2 regions of the Streptomyces axinellae genome follow, and region 1 is predicted to be linked to the other one. Evidence: predicted binding sites of a transcription regulator. Region 1 holds the regulator's gene; the other holds the start of a gene.

Region 1 (7,446 bases):
GCGGGCTGCGAACACCTGGACGCCACGGACACCGCCGAACGCGTACGCCGCGCCGTACACGGCTTCGCCCCCGGCCCGCCGACCGACGACCTGGCCATGCTGGTGCTGCGGGCGCCGCCGCACGGAGCACAGGAGGAGCCGGCCGGCCGCTGAGACCGGGGAGTCGGAGGGGGAGGAGCGGGCCGGGTGACGGGGCAACGGGAGACGGGTGAGGTGGAGGGGGCCGGGAGAGGGTGACGGGCCGTCAGTCCACCAGGTCGCGCACCACCGCGTCGGCCAGCAGCCGCCCGCGCAGCGTCAGGACCGCCCGGCCCTCCTCGTAGTGCCCCGGCTCCAGCAGGCCGTCGTCGCGCGCCTGACGAGCCGCCCGCGCACCCTCCGGCGCGAGGAGGGAGAGCGGACAGCCGCGGGCGAGCCGCAGCTCCAGCAGGATCCGCTCGACGCGCCGGTCCTCCGGCGAGAGCAGCTCGCGCCCCGCCCCCGGTGAGCGGCCCTCCGCGAGGGCCTGCGCGTAGGCGGCCGGATGCTTCACGTTCCACCAGCGCACCCCGCCCACATGGCTGTGCGCGCCGGGTCCCGCACCCCACCAGTCGGCGCCCGTCCAGTACAGCTCGTTGTGCCGGCAGCGGGCCGACTCGTCGCCTGGCGTCGCCCAGTTGGAGACCTCGTACCACTCCATCCCGGCCGCCGAGAGCCGCTCCTCGGCCATCAGGTAGCGGTCCGCGTGCGCGTCGTCGTCCGTCATCGGCACCTCGCCGCGCCGGATGCGCCGGGCGAGCTGGGTGCCCTCCTCGACGATCAGCGCGTACGCCGAGAGGTGATCGGGCCCCGCGCCGAGGGCGGCGTCCAGCGAGGCGCTCCAGTCCTCGTCGGACTCGCCGGGGGTGCCGTAGATCAGGTCGAGGTTGACGTGCCGGAAACCGGCGGCGCGGGCCTCCGCGACGCACGCCTCCGGGCGGCCGGGGGTGTGCGTGCGGTCCAGGATCTTCAGCACGTGGGGGCGCGCGCTCTGCATGCCGAACGAGATCCGGTTGAAACCGGCCTCGCGCAACTCGGCCAGGTAGGCCGGATCCACCGACTCCGGATTCGCCTCGGTGGTGACCTCGGCGTTCTCGGCGAGCCCGAACTCCTCCCGGACCGCCCTCAGCATCCGCCCCAGGTCGGCCGGGGGCAGCAGGGTCGGCGTTCCGCCGCCGACGAAGACCGTCTCGACCCGGCGCGGGTCGTCGCCCAGCACCTTGCGGGCCAGGCGGATCTCCTCGGTGAGGGTGGCCGCGTAGCTCTCCCGGGAGGCGGGCACGCCGTCCTTGCCGCTGCGCAGCTCGGTGGCCGTGTAGGTGTTGAAGTCGCAGTAGCCGCAGCGGGTGGCGCAGAACGGAACGTGCAGGTAGAAGCCGAGGGGGCGCGACGTGCGCTCTTCCCGCGCGGAGGGCGGCAGAGAGCCGTCCTCGGGCACGGGTTCGCCGTCGGGGAGTGCGGAGGGCATGGGTCCATTGTCCCCCGCCGCGGAATTTCCGGATCGGCCCGGCCGGTGCGCCCCCGGCCCGGCCGTCACTCTTTCGTGCCCGGCTGTCAGCCCTCCGGCGCCGTCACGAAGTCGATCAGCTCTTCCACCCGTCCCAGGAGCGCCGGCTCCAGGTCCTTGTAGGTACGGACGGAGCCGAGGATGCGCTGCCAGGCGGCGCCCGTGTTGGGGGCCCAGCCCAGGCCCTCGCACACCCCGCGCTTCCAGTCGGTGCCGCGCGGCACCCGGGGCCACCCCGCGATGCCGACCGAGGAGGGTTTCACGGCCTCCCAGATGTCGATGTACGGATGGCCCACGACCAGCACGTTTCCCGCACCGCCCGCACCGCCCGCACCGCCCGCACCGCCCCCGGTGACCTCTGCCGCGATACGGGACTCCTTGGAGCCGGGCACGAGGTGGTCGACCAGCACGCCCAGCCGGGCATCGGGGCCCGGGGAGAACGCCTCGACGATGGCGGGCAGGTCATCGACGCCCTCCAGGTACTCGACGACGACGCCCTCGATGCGCAGGTCGTCCCCCCACACCTTCTCGACCAGCTCGGCGTCGTGCCGGCCCTCGACGTAGATGCGGCCAGCGCGGGCCACCCGGGCGCGGGCGCCGGGCACGGCAAGCGAACCGGAGGCCGTCAGGCGCGGGCCCGAGGGCGCCGTTGCGGCGCCGGCCGGGCCCGGGCGGATCAGGGTCACGGTCCGGCCCTCCAGCAGGAAGCCGCGCGGTGCCATGGGGAAGACGCGGTGCTTGCCGAAGCGGTCCTCCAGCGTGACGGTCGGGCCCTCGGCGGTCTTCTCGCACCGGATGACCGCACCGCAGAATCCGGTCGTGACCTCCTCCACCACCAGATCCCGGTCGGCGGGCACCTCGGGCACCGGCTGCTTCCGCTTCCACGGAGGGGTGAGGTCGGGGCTGTCGTAGCGGCTGCGCATGGGCACATTCTGCTACGCGGCCCGTGCGGCGGCACGGAGTGCGCCCGTGCTGAGCCGAGCCCGCGAGCCATCCGGCCCCCGGCCGGAACGGGCGGGTATCCGGTGCGAGGCTCGAACCGGCGGGCATCCGGTGCGGAACCCGGACCCGGCAAGTATCCGGTCCTGGCCCGAACGGCGCGCGTCCGGTTCAGGAGGCGAACCGGCGTACCAGCGCCTCGCGTTGCGCGCGGACGAACGCGGCGTCCACCAGCGCGCCGTGCCCGGGCACATACACCGCGTCCTCGCCGCCCAGCGTCAGCAGCCGCTCCAGTGCCTCCGGCCAGCGGGCCGGGTGCGCGTCCGGGCCCGCCTGCGGCTCGCCGGACTCCTCCACCAGGTCGCCGCAGAAGACGACATCGGGCGAGCCGGGCACCAGCACCGCGAGGTCGTGTCCGGAGTGTGCGGGGCCGAGGTTGGCGAGGACCGCCTCCCGCCCGCCCAGGGGGAGCGTCAGCTCGCCGCAGACCGGATGGTGCGGCGGCACCAGGATGTCGGCCGCCTCCGCCGCCTCGTCCTCCAGGAGACCGTGCGCGACGGCCTCGTCGCGCAGCGACTCGGCCTGCCTGCCGAGGAGTTCGGCGACGCCGACGGCCCCGTACACCTGCGCGCCGGAGAAGACGGCCGTGCCGAAGACGTGGTCGAAGTGCGGGTGGGTCAGCGCCACCCGGGTCACCGGGGCGCCCAGCCGGGCACGTACGTCGGCCCGGATCCGGGCACCCTCGCGCAGCGAGGAGCCGGTGTCGATGACCAGCACCTCCTCCGTGCCGCCGACCGCGCCCACCGTCGCGTCCCACTGCGGCAGCCTGCGGCGGATCACCCCCGGTGCGATCCGCTCCCAGTCCGTGTCGCGCGTGGACGGATTCCGCCCTGCGTCTTCCCGATCCGGCTCCATACGACGACGCTAACGGCACGGGGCGGGCAGTGCTTGTCCACTGCCTGCCTCCAGGCCCCGCGCGATACGGTCGAGCCCGCTCGATCAGGCGGCCCTTGCCCTGGCCGTGGCGACCGGCCGTACACTGGCACAGGGAGCCTGGCACTCCCGATCGGAGAGTGCCAGGGAAGGTATCCAGGACCGCGGCCGGACGGGAGGTGTGCGCCATGCTCAGCGAGCGCCGTCTTGAGGTGCTCCGCGCCATCGTCCAGGACTATGTCGGCACGGAGGAGCCCGTGGGCTCCAAGGCACTCACCGAGCGGCACAACCTCCAGGTGTCCCCGGCCACTGTCCGCAACGACATGGCCGCGCTGGAGGACGAGGGTTTCATCGCCCAGCCGCACACCAGCGCGGGCCGTATCCCCACCGACAAGGGGTACCGCCTCTTCGTCGACAAGCTCGCCGGCGTCAAGCCCCTGTCCTCGCCGGAGCGGCGCGCCATCCAGAACTTCCTCGACGGCGCCGTCGATCTCGACGACGTCGTGGGGCGCACCGTCCGGCTGCTCGCGCAGCTCACCCGGCAGGTCGCCGTCGTGCAGTACCCCTCGCTGACCCGTTCGACGGTGCGGCATGTGGAACTGCTGGCGCTGGCCCCGGCGCGGCTGATGCTGGTGCTGATCACCGACACCGGCCGCGTCGAGCAGCGCCTGATCGACTGCCCGGCGCCGATCGGCGAGACGGTCCTCGCCGACCTGCGGGCGCGGCTCAACAGCCGTGTGGTGGGCGAGCGTTTCACCGAGGTCCCCTCCCTGGTGCAGGATCTTCCCGAGTCGTTCGACGCCGATGACCGGGGCACGATCTCGGCCGTGCTGGCGACGCTGCTGGAGACCCTGGTCGAGGAGACCGAGGAGCGGCTGATGATCGGCGGCACCGCCAATCTCACCCGCTTCGGACACGACTTCCCGCTGACCATCCGCCCCGTCCTGGAGGCGCTGGAGGAGCAGGTCGTCTTGCTGAAGCTGCTCGGGGAAGCCAAGGACCCGGGTATGACGGTACGAATCGGGCATGAGAATCAGCACGAGGGACTGAGTTCCACATCGGTCGTCTCGGTCGGCTACGGTTCGGGCGACGAAGCAGTCGCCAAGCTCGGCGTGGTCGGCCCGACCCGCATGGACTACCCCGGAACGATGGGAGCTGTACGCGCAGTGGCACGGTACGTCGGACAGATCCTCGCGGAGTCGTAAGTGGCGACGGATTATTACGCGGTCCTCGGCGTGCAGCGCGACGCCTCGCAGGACGAAATCAAGAAGGCGTTCCGCAGGCTCGCCCGCGAGCTGCACCCGGACGTCAACCCGGACCCGAAGACCCAGGAGCGGTTCAAGGAGATCAACACCGCTTACGAGGTGCTCTCCGACCCGCAGAAGAAGCAGGTCTACGACCTCGGCGGGGACCCGAACTCCAGCGGTGGCGGGGCGGGCGGCTTCGGCGCCGGCAACTTCGGCAACTTCAGCGACATCATGGACGCCTTCTTCGGCACCGCCTCGCAGCGCGGCCCGCGCTCGCGCACGCGCCGGGGCCAGGACGCCATGATCCGGCTGGACATCGACCTGGACGAGGCGGCGTTCGGTACCACCAAGGACATCCAGGTGGACACCGCCGTCGTCTGCGGCACGTGCAGCGGCGAGGGCGCCGCGCCGGGCACCTCGGCCCAGACCTGTGACATGTGCCGCGGCCGTGGCGAGGTCTCCCAGGTCACCCGCTCCTTCCTGGGCCAGGTCATGACCTCGCGGCCCTGCCCGCAGTGCCAGGGCTTCGGCACGGTCGTGCCCACCCCCTGCCCGGAGTGCGCGGGCGACGGCCGGGTGCGCTCGCGGCGCAGCCTGACCGTGAAGATCCCCGCGGGCGTTGACAACGGCACCCGCATCCAGCTCGGAGGCGAGGGCGAGGTCGGCCCGGGCGGCGGCCCGGCGGGCGATCTGTACGTGGAGATCCACGAGGCCCCGCACCCGACTTTCCAGCGGCGCGGCGACGACCTGCACTGCACGGTCACCATCCCCATGACGGCGGCGGCCCTCGGCACGAAGGTGCCGCTGGAGACGCTGGACGGCATGGAGGAGATCGACATCCGCCCCGGCACCCAGTCCGGCCAGTCGGTCCCGTTGCACGAGCGCGGCATCACGCATCTGCGCGGCGGCGGCCGTGGCCAGCTGATCGTCCACGTCGAGGTCACCACCCCCACCAAGCTGGAGCCGGAGCAGGAGGAACTGCTCCGCCGCCTGTCCCAGCTGCGCGGCGAGGAGCGGCCCACCGGCCAGTTCCAGCCGGGCCAGCAGGGGCTGTTCTCCCGCCTGAAGGACGCCTTCAACGGGCGTTGACCGGATGGTTGTCCGGCCGGGGGTCCGGGGGTTGTCCCCCGGGGGTGGGGTAACGGGCGTTGACCGGCTGGTTGTTCGCGGCCGGGGGGCCGGGGGTTGTCCCTGGGAAGATGGGTAACGCGCTTCGCGGTACCGGGTATTGGGGCCGCGGTGTCCGGAGTCGAGGCCGCAGGGCCCCGCGTTGAAGTCGCGGGGCACCGGCGTTGTCGGGGTCCCGCTGGGCGCCCTTCGGGCAGGTGGGGGGCGCCGCGAGCGTTGGTGACACGGAGTGCAGGGTTCGTAGGGGAGCGTGACAGGATAAGGGCCATGTCCACCGCGCTGCCTACGCTCTCCGAGCTGACCGAACACCCCGTCATCCAGGCACCGATGGCCGGTGGCGTCTCCCGTCCCGAGCTGGCCGCCGCCGTCAGCGAGGCGGGCGGGCTGGGCTTTCTCGCCGCCGGGTACAAAACGCCCGACGCGATGTACGAGGAGATCAGACAGCTGCGCCGCCTCACCCGGCGGGCCTTCGGCGTCAACCTCTTCATGCCCCAGTCGCGCACGGCCGATCCGGCGGCGGTCGCGGTCTACCGCGAGCAGCTGGCGGGCGAGGCCACCTGGTACGAGACCGAACTGGGTGACACCGAGGGCGGCTCGGACGACGCGTACGACGGGAAGCTGGCGATCCTCTACGAAGATCCCGTCCCCGTCGTCTCCTTCCACTTCGGCTGCCCCGCGCGCGGTGTGCTGGAGCGCTTCGCGAAGCTGGGCACGTACACCATGGTCACCGCGACCACCGTCGCCGAGGCGCAGACCGCGCAGTGGGCCGGCGCGCAGGCCGTGTGCCTTCAGGGCATCGAGGCGGGCGGCCACCAGGGCACCCACCGGGACGACCCGCAGGCGGACGCCTCGGTGGGCGGCGTCGGGCTGCTCTCGCTGGTGACGCAGGTCAAGGAGTCGGTACAGCTGCCGATCGTCGCCGCAGGCGGGCTGATGCGCGGCGGCCAGATCGCCGCGGTGCTGGCGGCCGGGGCGAGCGCGGCCCAGCTGGGGACGGCCTTCCTGGTCACCGCCGAATCCGGCGCCAACCCGCTGCACAAACAGGCCATGACCAACCCGCTGTTCACCCGCACCGAGCTGACCCGCGCCTTCTCGGGACGCCCGGCACGCGGACTGGTGAACCGTTTCATGCGCGAGCACGGACCATACGCCCCGGCCGCCTACCCCCAGATCCACTATCTGACCGCCGGGCTGCGCAAGGCGGCGGCCAAGGCGGGCGACCCGCAGGCGATGGCCCTGTGGGCGGGCCAAGGACACCGGCTGGCACGGGAGTTGCCCGCGGCGCAGCTTGTCGAGGTGCTCGCGGCCGAATTGTCCGTGGTTCGCGAGGGAATGTCCTCGCGCGGTGGAGAGGGGCACGCATGACCGCGCCGGTCTTTCTCGCCGACCGCGCACTGCTGCGCACCGGAACCGTCGTACTAGGCGGCCCCGAGGGGCGCCACGCCGTCTCGGTGCGGCGGCTGCGCCCCGGCGAGGAGGTCGTCCTCACGGACGGCGAGGGCGTCGGCGCTTACGGCAGTGTGATCGCCGCCGAGGGCAAGGACCGGCTGGAGGTCGAGGTCACCGAGGTGCGCGAGGAGCCGGCGCCGCGTCCCCGGCTCACCGTCGTCCAGGCACTGCCCAAGGGTGACCGGGGCGAACTGGCCGTCGAGACCATGACCGAGACCGGTGTCG
Region 2 (7,446 bases), on a different contig from region 1:
CGCTCCGAGGTCGAGCCAGTTCGGGGCGCCAGGAACGAAATCGGTGGTCAGCATGGGTCTCCTCCGGCATACGTACGGGGCCCGAGAGGTGTCCGCCCAGCATGGCAGCACCCGCGTCCCTCCGCCGCTCGAACACCCTCCCCCCGCGCTGACCAGCACCGATGCCCACGCCCACCCGGCATGCCCGGCTCACCCTGCTCGCCCGCCCGACCCGACCCGAGCGGCCCCCCGCCGGGCTCCGAGCCGGAGCAGTGCAGGCTCAGCGTCCGGCTCAGTGCCCGCTCAGAGTCGGCCGTCCCTGAGCAGGACCCGGCCCAACCCGGCCTGCATCGCGGTGAGGCACCGCACGACGGGGATCGTGGTGGCCAGCAGGAGGAGACCGACGAAGGTGTTGAAGGCGATGTCCGGGCCCCGCCCGGTGATGCCCAGGGCCAGGTCGAGCACACCGTCGTTGTCGCGGGGCAGGGACCAGGACCACAGCCCGTAGAGCAGTCCGCCGACGCCGCCGGCCATCCAGGCCAGCGCGACAGAGAAGGTGAGGATCCGGAGCGGAAAGGCCACCACGGCGTGGAGGAGGTCGCGCCAGGACTGCGCGTCGAGCAGCGCGGCCCATCCCCCGCGGGCCTCCCGCGGGGGCAGCGGCGGAAGCGGACGGCCGGTGACCCGCCCGATCTGCTGGGACTCGACCCTGGCCAGGTAGCGGGCGACGGACAGCGTCCCGATGAGCACGGGCAGGCCCACCATGATGACGAGCGTGGAGACCCCGACGGCGAACCCCGCCACCATCATCACGAAAGCGGGGATGCCCAGCGGCAGTCCGGAGAGGAGATACCCCACCTCGCGTCCGAAGCGCCCCGTGGAGCGGGCGGTCGCGGAGACGGTCGGGACCGGGAACTCATGCGTCGTTGTCATGCTTCCACTCTTGTGGAACCGCGCGACGGGCCCCAGCCGCCTGGGACGTCCCCCGTGGTGGCGTTAGGTACACCGCACCAGGGGGGTGCCACGGACCCCGCACCTCCCGAGGACTCCCGGGCAGCTCCCGGCCGACTCCCCGGACGGGAGAGCCCCACAGAGCGCCCGCCCGTCCGGCGTCAGGCATCCGACGCCAGGCATCCGACGTCAGGCATCCGACGCCAGGCACCAGGGTCAGGACCCAGACGTCAGCCCACGGTCACGGTGACCGCGTTGGACGCGGTCTTGGAGATGAGGGTGCGCACCTGCTGCTTGCCCTTCATCCCGAGCTTCACGCGGATCGAGTAGTCACCGGAGCGGTTGACCACCGAAGTGCCCGGCAGGGTCTTCCACTTGGCGCCCTGCTTCTGCTGGAGGTAGACGGTCGTGCCGGACTTGATGCCGGTGACCTTCCCGTGCAGCCGGAACTGCTGCCAGGGCTTCACCTTGGTGTGGTCGGCGGTGACGGTGTTGGTCTTCGCCACCGGCTTGGGCGCGGACTGCGCCGCCGGGGTGTGGCTGTCCGAGGGCGCGGCAACGGCGGTCGCGGCGCCCGCGCCGAGCAGGCCGGCGGTGATGACACCGGCGACGGTGGCGCGGAGACGGAGGGTGGGATTCATGGGCGTGCTCCCTGCTCTTGTGAGGAGTGGCGTCGTACACCCACAAGTAAAGGAGAAGCAGACATCCGGGTCATCAGCGTCAAGTCCTGCATCTCCAGCGTGAATGTCCCACTTCGGACGGACAACCCTCAGACCTGTTCAGACGTCAGACCCGTCTTTCCCTCTCCCCCCGGACACACATGCAGCCCCTTCTTCCCGCCGGACACACGTGCAGCCCCGTCGGGCCGCGAGACGGCGACAGGGCTGCGGATCATCAGTTGGCCGGGGTGGCCGGAGCGCCCGGCCGGGGCGGAGTGACTCAGTAGGCGGAGTTGACCTTGTCCATGGAGCCGTAGCGGTCGGCCGCGTAGTTGCTGGCGGCGACGATGTTGGCGACCGGGTCGGTCAGCTTATCGGCGGTGCCCTTGACGTGGTACTGGTCGAACGTCGGCTGGATCACCTGGAGCAGACCCTTGGACGGCGTGCCCTTCTTGGCGTTGACGTCCCAGCCGTTCATGGCGTTCGGGTCACCGCCCGACTCACGGATGATGTTCCGCTTGATGCCCTCGTAGGAGCCCGGGATGTGGTGCTTCTTCATGATGGCCCGCGCCTCACGGATCCAGCCGTCCAGGTTGTCGGCATGCCCCTTGACACCGGCCTTGTCGGCCTTCGTGGGCTTGTCGGCCTTCGTGGCCTTAGCGGGCTTGTCGGCCTTCGTGGCCTTAGCGGGCTTGTCGGCCTTCGCAGCGGTCTTCTGCAGCGCCGCGGCCTGGGCGCCGACGTGCTCGGCGGAGGCGGCGGAGCGGGTGTTCACGGGCTTCGCGGTCGGCGCCGTGGGCGACTCGGCGTGGGCAAGGCCGGAGAACGCGGTGGTCGCGAGTGCGGCCGTACCGAGAACGGTGACACCGGCGGTGGAGAAGCGGGCGAACTTGCTGTTTCGAGTGGTGCTGATGGTGCTGGTGGTACGCATATGAGCGGAATGACCTTTCGGCGGGGACGTTGCGGTCGCGGATGCCGGGAGGGCGATGGCGAACCGGGGCGCGTTTCCCGACGCCGTGTGCGACTGAGACCCACCTTGGGAGATTCCGGAGGAGATGCACAAATATGTGACGTACTATCCAAAATAGTCCAATTAGCCAGGTCATTCGGGGCGCGCACCCACGGCGCCGAATCCGCCCCATCAGGAACAAATCAGACATACGAAGCCGGTTCGTGAGTGACGTGGCTCCTATGGGTGGCATCACAGCGGAGGGCTTTTCACCGGCCTCCAGTTCGACTCTCGGCCACTGCTCCCGCACGCCACGTCAGCGGATCCGGACGTCGCCTCAGCGGTCCCGGTCACCCTTCCCGCACGGCCCACAGCCCCCGCCCGAAGTCCGCCACCCAGCCGGAAACGGGCCGCCACAGGCCCGGAAACGCCCGAGAGCAGGCACAAACACCCGAAGGCAGGCACAAACGCCCGAGGGCGGGCACCCCTGGAAGCAGGGTGCCCGCCCTCGGGTGGGACGGAGTCCGAACAGCGGGACGAGATCCGGAGGGATCAGAAGTCCATGCCGCCCATGCCACCGGCAGCAGCGGCGTCGGCGCCCGCGGCGGCCTTCTCCGGCTTGTCGGCGATGACGGCCTCGGTGGTGAGGAAGAGCGCCGCGATGGAGGCGGCGTTCTGCAGCGCGGAGCGCGTCACCTTGGCCGGGTCGAGGATGCCCTCGGCGATCATGTCGACGTACTCGCCCGAGGCGGCGTTCAGGCCGTGGCCCGCGCTCAGGTTGCGCACCTTCTCCACGATGACGCCACCCTCAAGACCCGCGTTGACCGCGATCTGCTTGAGCGGGGCCTCCAGAGCCAGCTTGACGGCGGCGGCACCGGTGGCCTCGTCGCCCTCCAGCTCCAGCTTCTCGAAGACGCTGCCGGCCTGGAGCAGAGCCACGCCACCACCGGCGACGATGCCCTCCTCGACGGCCGCCTTCGCGTTGCGCACCGCGTCCTCGATGCGGTGCTTGCGCTCCTTCAGCTCGACCTCGGTGGCGGCACCGGCCTTGATGACGGCCACGCCGCCGGCCAGCTTCGCCAGACGCTCCTGGAGCTTCTCGCGGTCGTAGTCCGAGTCGCTGTTCTCGATCTCGGCGCGGATCTGGTTGACCCGGCCCGCGACCTGCTCGCTGTCGCCCGCACCATCGACGATGGTGGTCTCGTCCTTGGTGATCTGGACCTTGCGGGCACGGCCCAGCAGGTCCAGGCCGGCGTTCTCCAGCTTGAGACCGACCTCCTCGGCGATGACCTGACCGCCGGTGAGGATGGCGATGTCGCCGAGCATGGCCTTGCGGCGGTCACCGAAGCCCGGAGCCTTGACGGCGACGGACTTGAAGGTGCCGCGGATCTTGTTTACGACCAGCGTGGACAGGGCCTCGCCCTCGACGTCCTCAGCGATGATCAGCAGCGGCTTGCCCGACTGCATGACCTTCTCCAGCAGCGGAAGGAGGTCCTTCACGTTGCTGATCTTGGAGTTGACGATGAGGATGTACGGGTCCTCCAGCTCCGCCTCCATCCGCTCCATGTCGGTGGCGAAGTAGGCGGAGATGTAGCCCTTGTCGAAGCGCATGCCCTCGGTGAGCTCAAGCTCCAGACCGAAGGTCTGCGACTCCTCGACGGTGATGACGCCTTCCTTGCCGACCTTGTCCATGGCCTCGGCGATCAGCTCGCCGATCTGGGTGTCGGCAGCGGAGATGGAGGCGGTCGAAGCGATCTGCTCCTTGGTCTCCACGTCCTTGGCCTGCTCCAGCAGGGCACCGGAGACGGCCTCGGTGGCCTTCTCGATACCGCGCTTGAGGGCCATCGGGTTGGCGCCGGCGGCGACGTTGCGCAGGCCCTCCTTGACGAGCGCCTGGGCCAGGACGGTCGCGGTCGTCGTGCCGTCACCGGCTACGTCGTCCGTCTTCTTGGCGACCTCCTTGACCAGCTCGGCGCCGATCTTCTCGTAGGAGTCCTCAAGCTCGATCTCCTTGGCGATGGAGACACCGTCGTTGGTGATCGTGGGGGCGCCCCACTTCTTCTCCAGAACGACGTTGCGGCCCTTGGGGCCGAGCGTGACCTTGACGGCGTCGGCAAGCTGGTTCATGCCACGCTCAAGACCGCGCCGCGCCTCCTCGTCAAAGGCGATGATCTTGGCCATGTGAAGGGGTCCTCCCTGGATTCCCCCATGCCGGGCAGCAAGGGGAGGGTTGGATTTCTCCGGACCGCGCTGGCGCCCGCGACGGACGGCCCACGACCCGGCGGCTCACTTCCCCACCCGGCCTGCGGACCTCACCGACCCGGTCCTTCTTTTTGTCACTCTCATGCGGAGAGTGCTAAGCCCCATGATTAGCACTCGACCCCCCAGAGTGCAAGCGGCGACGAAAGAGTCTCCTTGAGGGGAGGGGGCCGATGGGGGCACCTCCCGGCGCACGCCCACACGCATCGCGCACACACGCGTCACACGCACACGTACGCAGCAAGTCGTCCGCAGAAAGCCGCGCACAGAAAGGGGCCGCACCGTGAGGTGCGGCCCCTTTCTCAAGCTCTGCAGTCCGGCGCTCAGCCGGTCACGCGGACCATGTCCGCCTGCGGCCCCTTCTGACCCTGCGAGATCTCGAACTCGACCCGCTGCCCTTCATCCAGGGTGCGGTAACCGTCCATCTGGATCGCGCTGTAGTGGACGAACACGTCCGCACCACCGTCGACCGCGATGAAGCCGTACCCCTTCTCCGCGTTGAACCACTTGACGGTGCCCTGAGCCATTCCTAACTCCCCTATTACTGGCCCTTACGCGGGTCCGCACTTCGCGAACCCGGGTCAGACCTCACCCCCAGTAACCGGAGGTGTGCGCCGGAACGCGTCGACCGCCGCTGAATGTATCTGCACGGACGCCCTGTGCAACAGGGCAATCGGACGAGAATTCTGGGCACGTCCGATCGGAAATAAGCGCTCAACTGCGGGCGAAGCAGGGCAAGTCGGGCCGGGCATAGAGGGTCAACACGACAATTCGCGTGCCGTTTTCGGCAACAACTTGTCGCGTTCTCATATGCGTTGGGCAAGGGCCGCAGGAGGGATCTTCCGTCACTCTACCGTCTCCCGAAACGCGGAATCGCCCCTTCCGGACGATGATCCGGGAGAGGCGATTCCGTTTGTGTGCGGCCCAATCGGAAGATCAGCCTCCGGCCACTGCGGGAATGATCGAAACGCCCGCGCCGTCCGGCGTCGGGGTCTCCAGCCCCTGCTCAAAGCGGACGTCATCGTCATTGACGTAGACGTTCACGAACCGCCGCAGCTTGCCCGCATCATCCAGGACACGAGCACTGATCCCGGCATGATTCTTCTCCAGATCCGCCAGCACCTCGGCGAGCGTCGAGCCCTCGGCGCTCACCTCCGCCTGGCCACCGGTGTAGGTCCGCAGGATGGTCGGGATTCGGACATTCACACTCATGCTTGTCTTCCTTACGCTAGAGAGCTTCGCCGAAAGCTGTGCCTCGATCTGTGCCCTCGACCTGCGCCTCGATCGTCGGGCCCCGCGGGGGCTCCTGGGGCGGAGCCGCCCCGCTGTCCGGTCGGCGAGCCCATCGGGGAATCGGGGGAATCGAGGCCATCGGGGAATCGAGGGAATGGGGGAAGGGGCGAAGCCCCGGAAAAGGTTCAGGCGAGCCCAGCCGCACGGAACGCGTCGAGGGAGGGCGCGATCACCGCGGACGGCCCCGCCGACGGGGCGACCGCGTCGAGCGTCTTGAGCCCGTCCCCCGTGTTCAGCACAACCGTGCTGAGGGAGGGGTCCAGGACACCCTCGTCGAGGAGTTTGCGCGTGACGCCCAGCGTGACGCCCCCCGCGGTCTCCGCGAAAACCCCTTCCGTCCGCGCGAGCAGCTTCATCGCATCGACGATCTGCGCGTCGTTCACGTCCTCGACAGCCCCGCCGCTCCGCCGGCAGATGTCGATGACGTACGGACCGTCGGCGGGGTTTCCGATGGCCAGGGACTTGGCGATCGTGTCGGGGCGCCGCACCGGCCGCACGTCGGTCCCGTCCTTGTACGCGCGGGAGACGGGCGAGCACCCCTCCGCCTGCGCGGCGAAGATCCGGACCGGCTTGTCCTCGACGAGCCCCAGCTCGACCAGTTCGCGCAGCCCCTTGTCGATCTTCACCAGCTGGCAGCCGGAGGCGACGGGGATGACGATCTGGTCCGGCAGCCGCCAGCCGAGCTGCTCGCAGATCTCGTACGCCAGCGACTTGGAGCCCTCGGCGTAGAAGGGGCGCAGGTTGACGTTGGTGAAGCCCCAGCCCTCGCCGAGCGGGTCACCGATCAGCTCCGAGCAGAAACGGTTCACGTCGTCGTAGGTGCCGTCGATGGCCACGAGGTCACCGCCGTAGATCGCCGCCATCACGACCTTGCTCTGCTCCAGCCCCTCGGGGATGAACACGCACGAGCGCAGCCCGGCGCGCGAGGCCGCCGCGCCGACGGCGCCCGCGAGGTTGCCCGTCGAGGAGCAGGACAAGGTGGTGAAGCCGAACGCGCGTGCGGCTTCCAGGGCGATGGCGACCGGGCGGTCCTTGAAGGAGTGCGTGGGGTTGCCGGAGTCGTCCTTGACGTACAGGCCGCCCGTGACACCCAGCTCGGCGGCGAGCCGGTCGGCCTTCACCAGCTGGGTGAAGCCAGGGTTCAGATTCGGCTTCCCGGCGACGTCGGCGGGCACCGGCAGCAGCGGCGCGTAGCGCCACATCGATGCGGGCCCGGCCTCGATACGTGCGCGCAGGGCTTCCGGGTCGCCGGTGGGCAGCTCGTACGCCACCTCAAGCGGACCGAAACATTCCAGGCATACGAAGCTGGGGCCGAGCGGGGTGCGGGTGCCGCACTCCCGGCAGGAGAGCGCTACA

Evidence for each region. Region 1 encodes HrcA, which represses chaperone genes, less so after heat shock. Its sites were predicted from a motif close to TTNGCACTCNGNNNNNCNGAGTGCNAA; they were not measured.
Region 2: the regulator HrcA is predicted to act here: its motif matches at 4,908-4,934, upstream of groL (chaperonin GroEL).

The regions. Positions count from the first base shown of each region.
Region 1 covers NZ_BAAARJ010000002.1:314,408-321,853, reverse strand. The annotation lists gene ABD339_RS03830 (SpoIIE family protein phosphatase) at 1-153, shown strand, start outside; gene hemW (radical SAM family heme chaperone HemW) at 245-1,486, opposite strand; gene ABD339_RS03820 (DUF3097 domain-containing protein) at 1,573-2,448, opposite strand; gene ABD339_RS03815 (MBL fold metallo-hydrolase) at 2,636-3,379, opposite strand; gene hrcA (heat-inducible transcriptional repressor HrcA) at 3,586-4,602, shown strand; gene dnaJ (molecular chaperone DnaJ) at 4,603-5,733, shown strand; gene ABD339_RS03800 (nitronate monooxygenase) at 6,040-7,137, shown strand; gene ABD339_RS03795 (16S rRNA (uracil(1498)-N(3))-methyltransferase) at 7,134-7,446, shown strand, end outside.
Region 2 covers NZ_BAAARJ010000013.1:71,983-79,428, forward strand. The annotation lists gene ABD339_RS20165 (VOC family protein) at 1-54, opposite strand, end outside; gene ABD339_RS20170 (sensor domain-containing protein) at 283-912, opposite strand; gene ABD339_RS20175 (hypothetical protein) at 1,161-1,571, opposite strand; gene ABD339_RS20180 (transglycosylase SLT domain-containing protein) at 1,870-2,520, opposite strand; gene groL (chaperonin GroEL) at 3,091-4,719, opposite strand; gene ABD339_RS20190 (cold-shock protein) at 5,121-5,324, opposite strand; gene ABD339_RS20195 (MoaD/ThiS family protein) at 5,734-6,009, opposite strand; gene thrC (threonine synthase) at 6,216-7,446, opposite strand, start outside.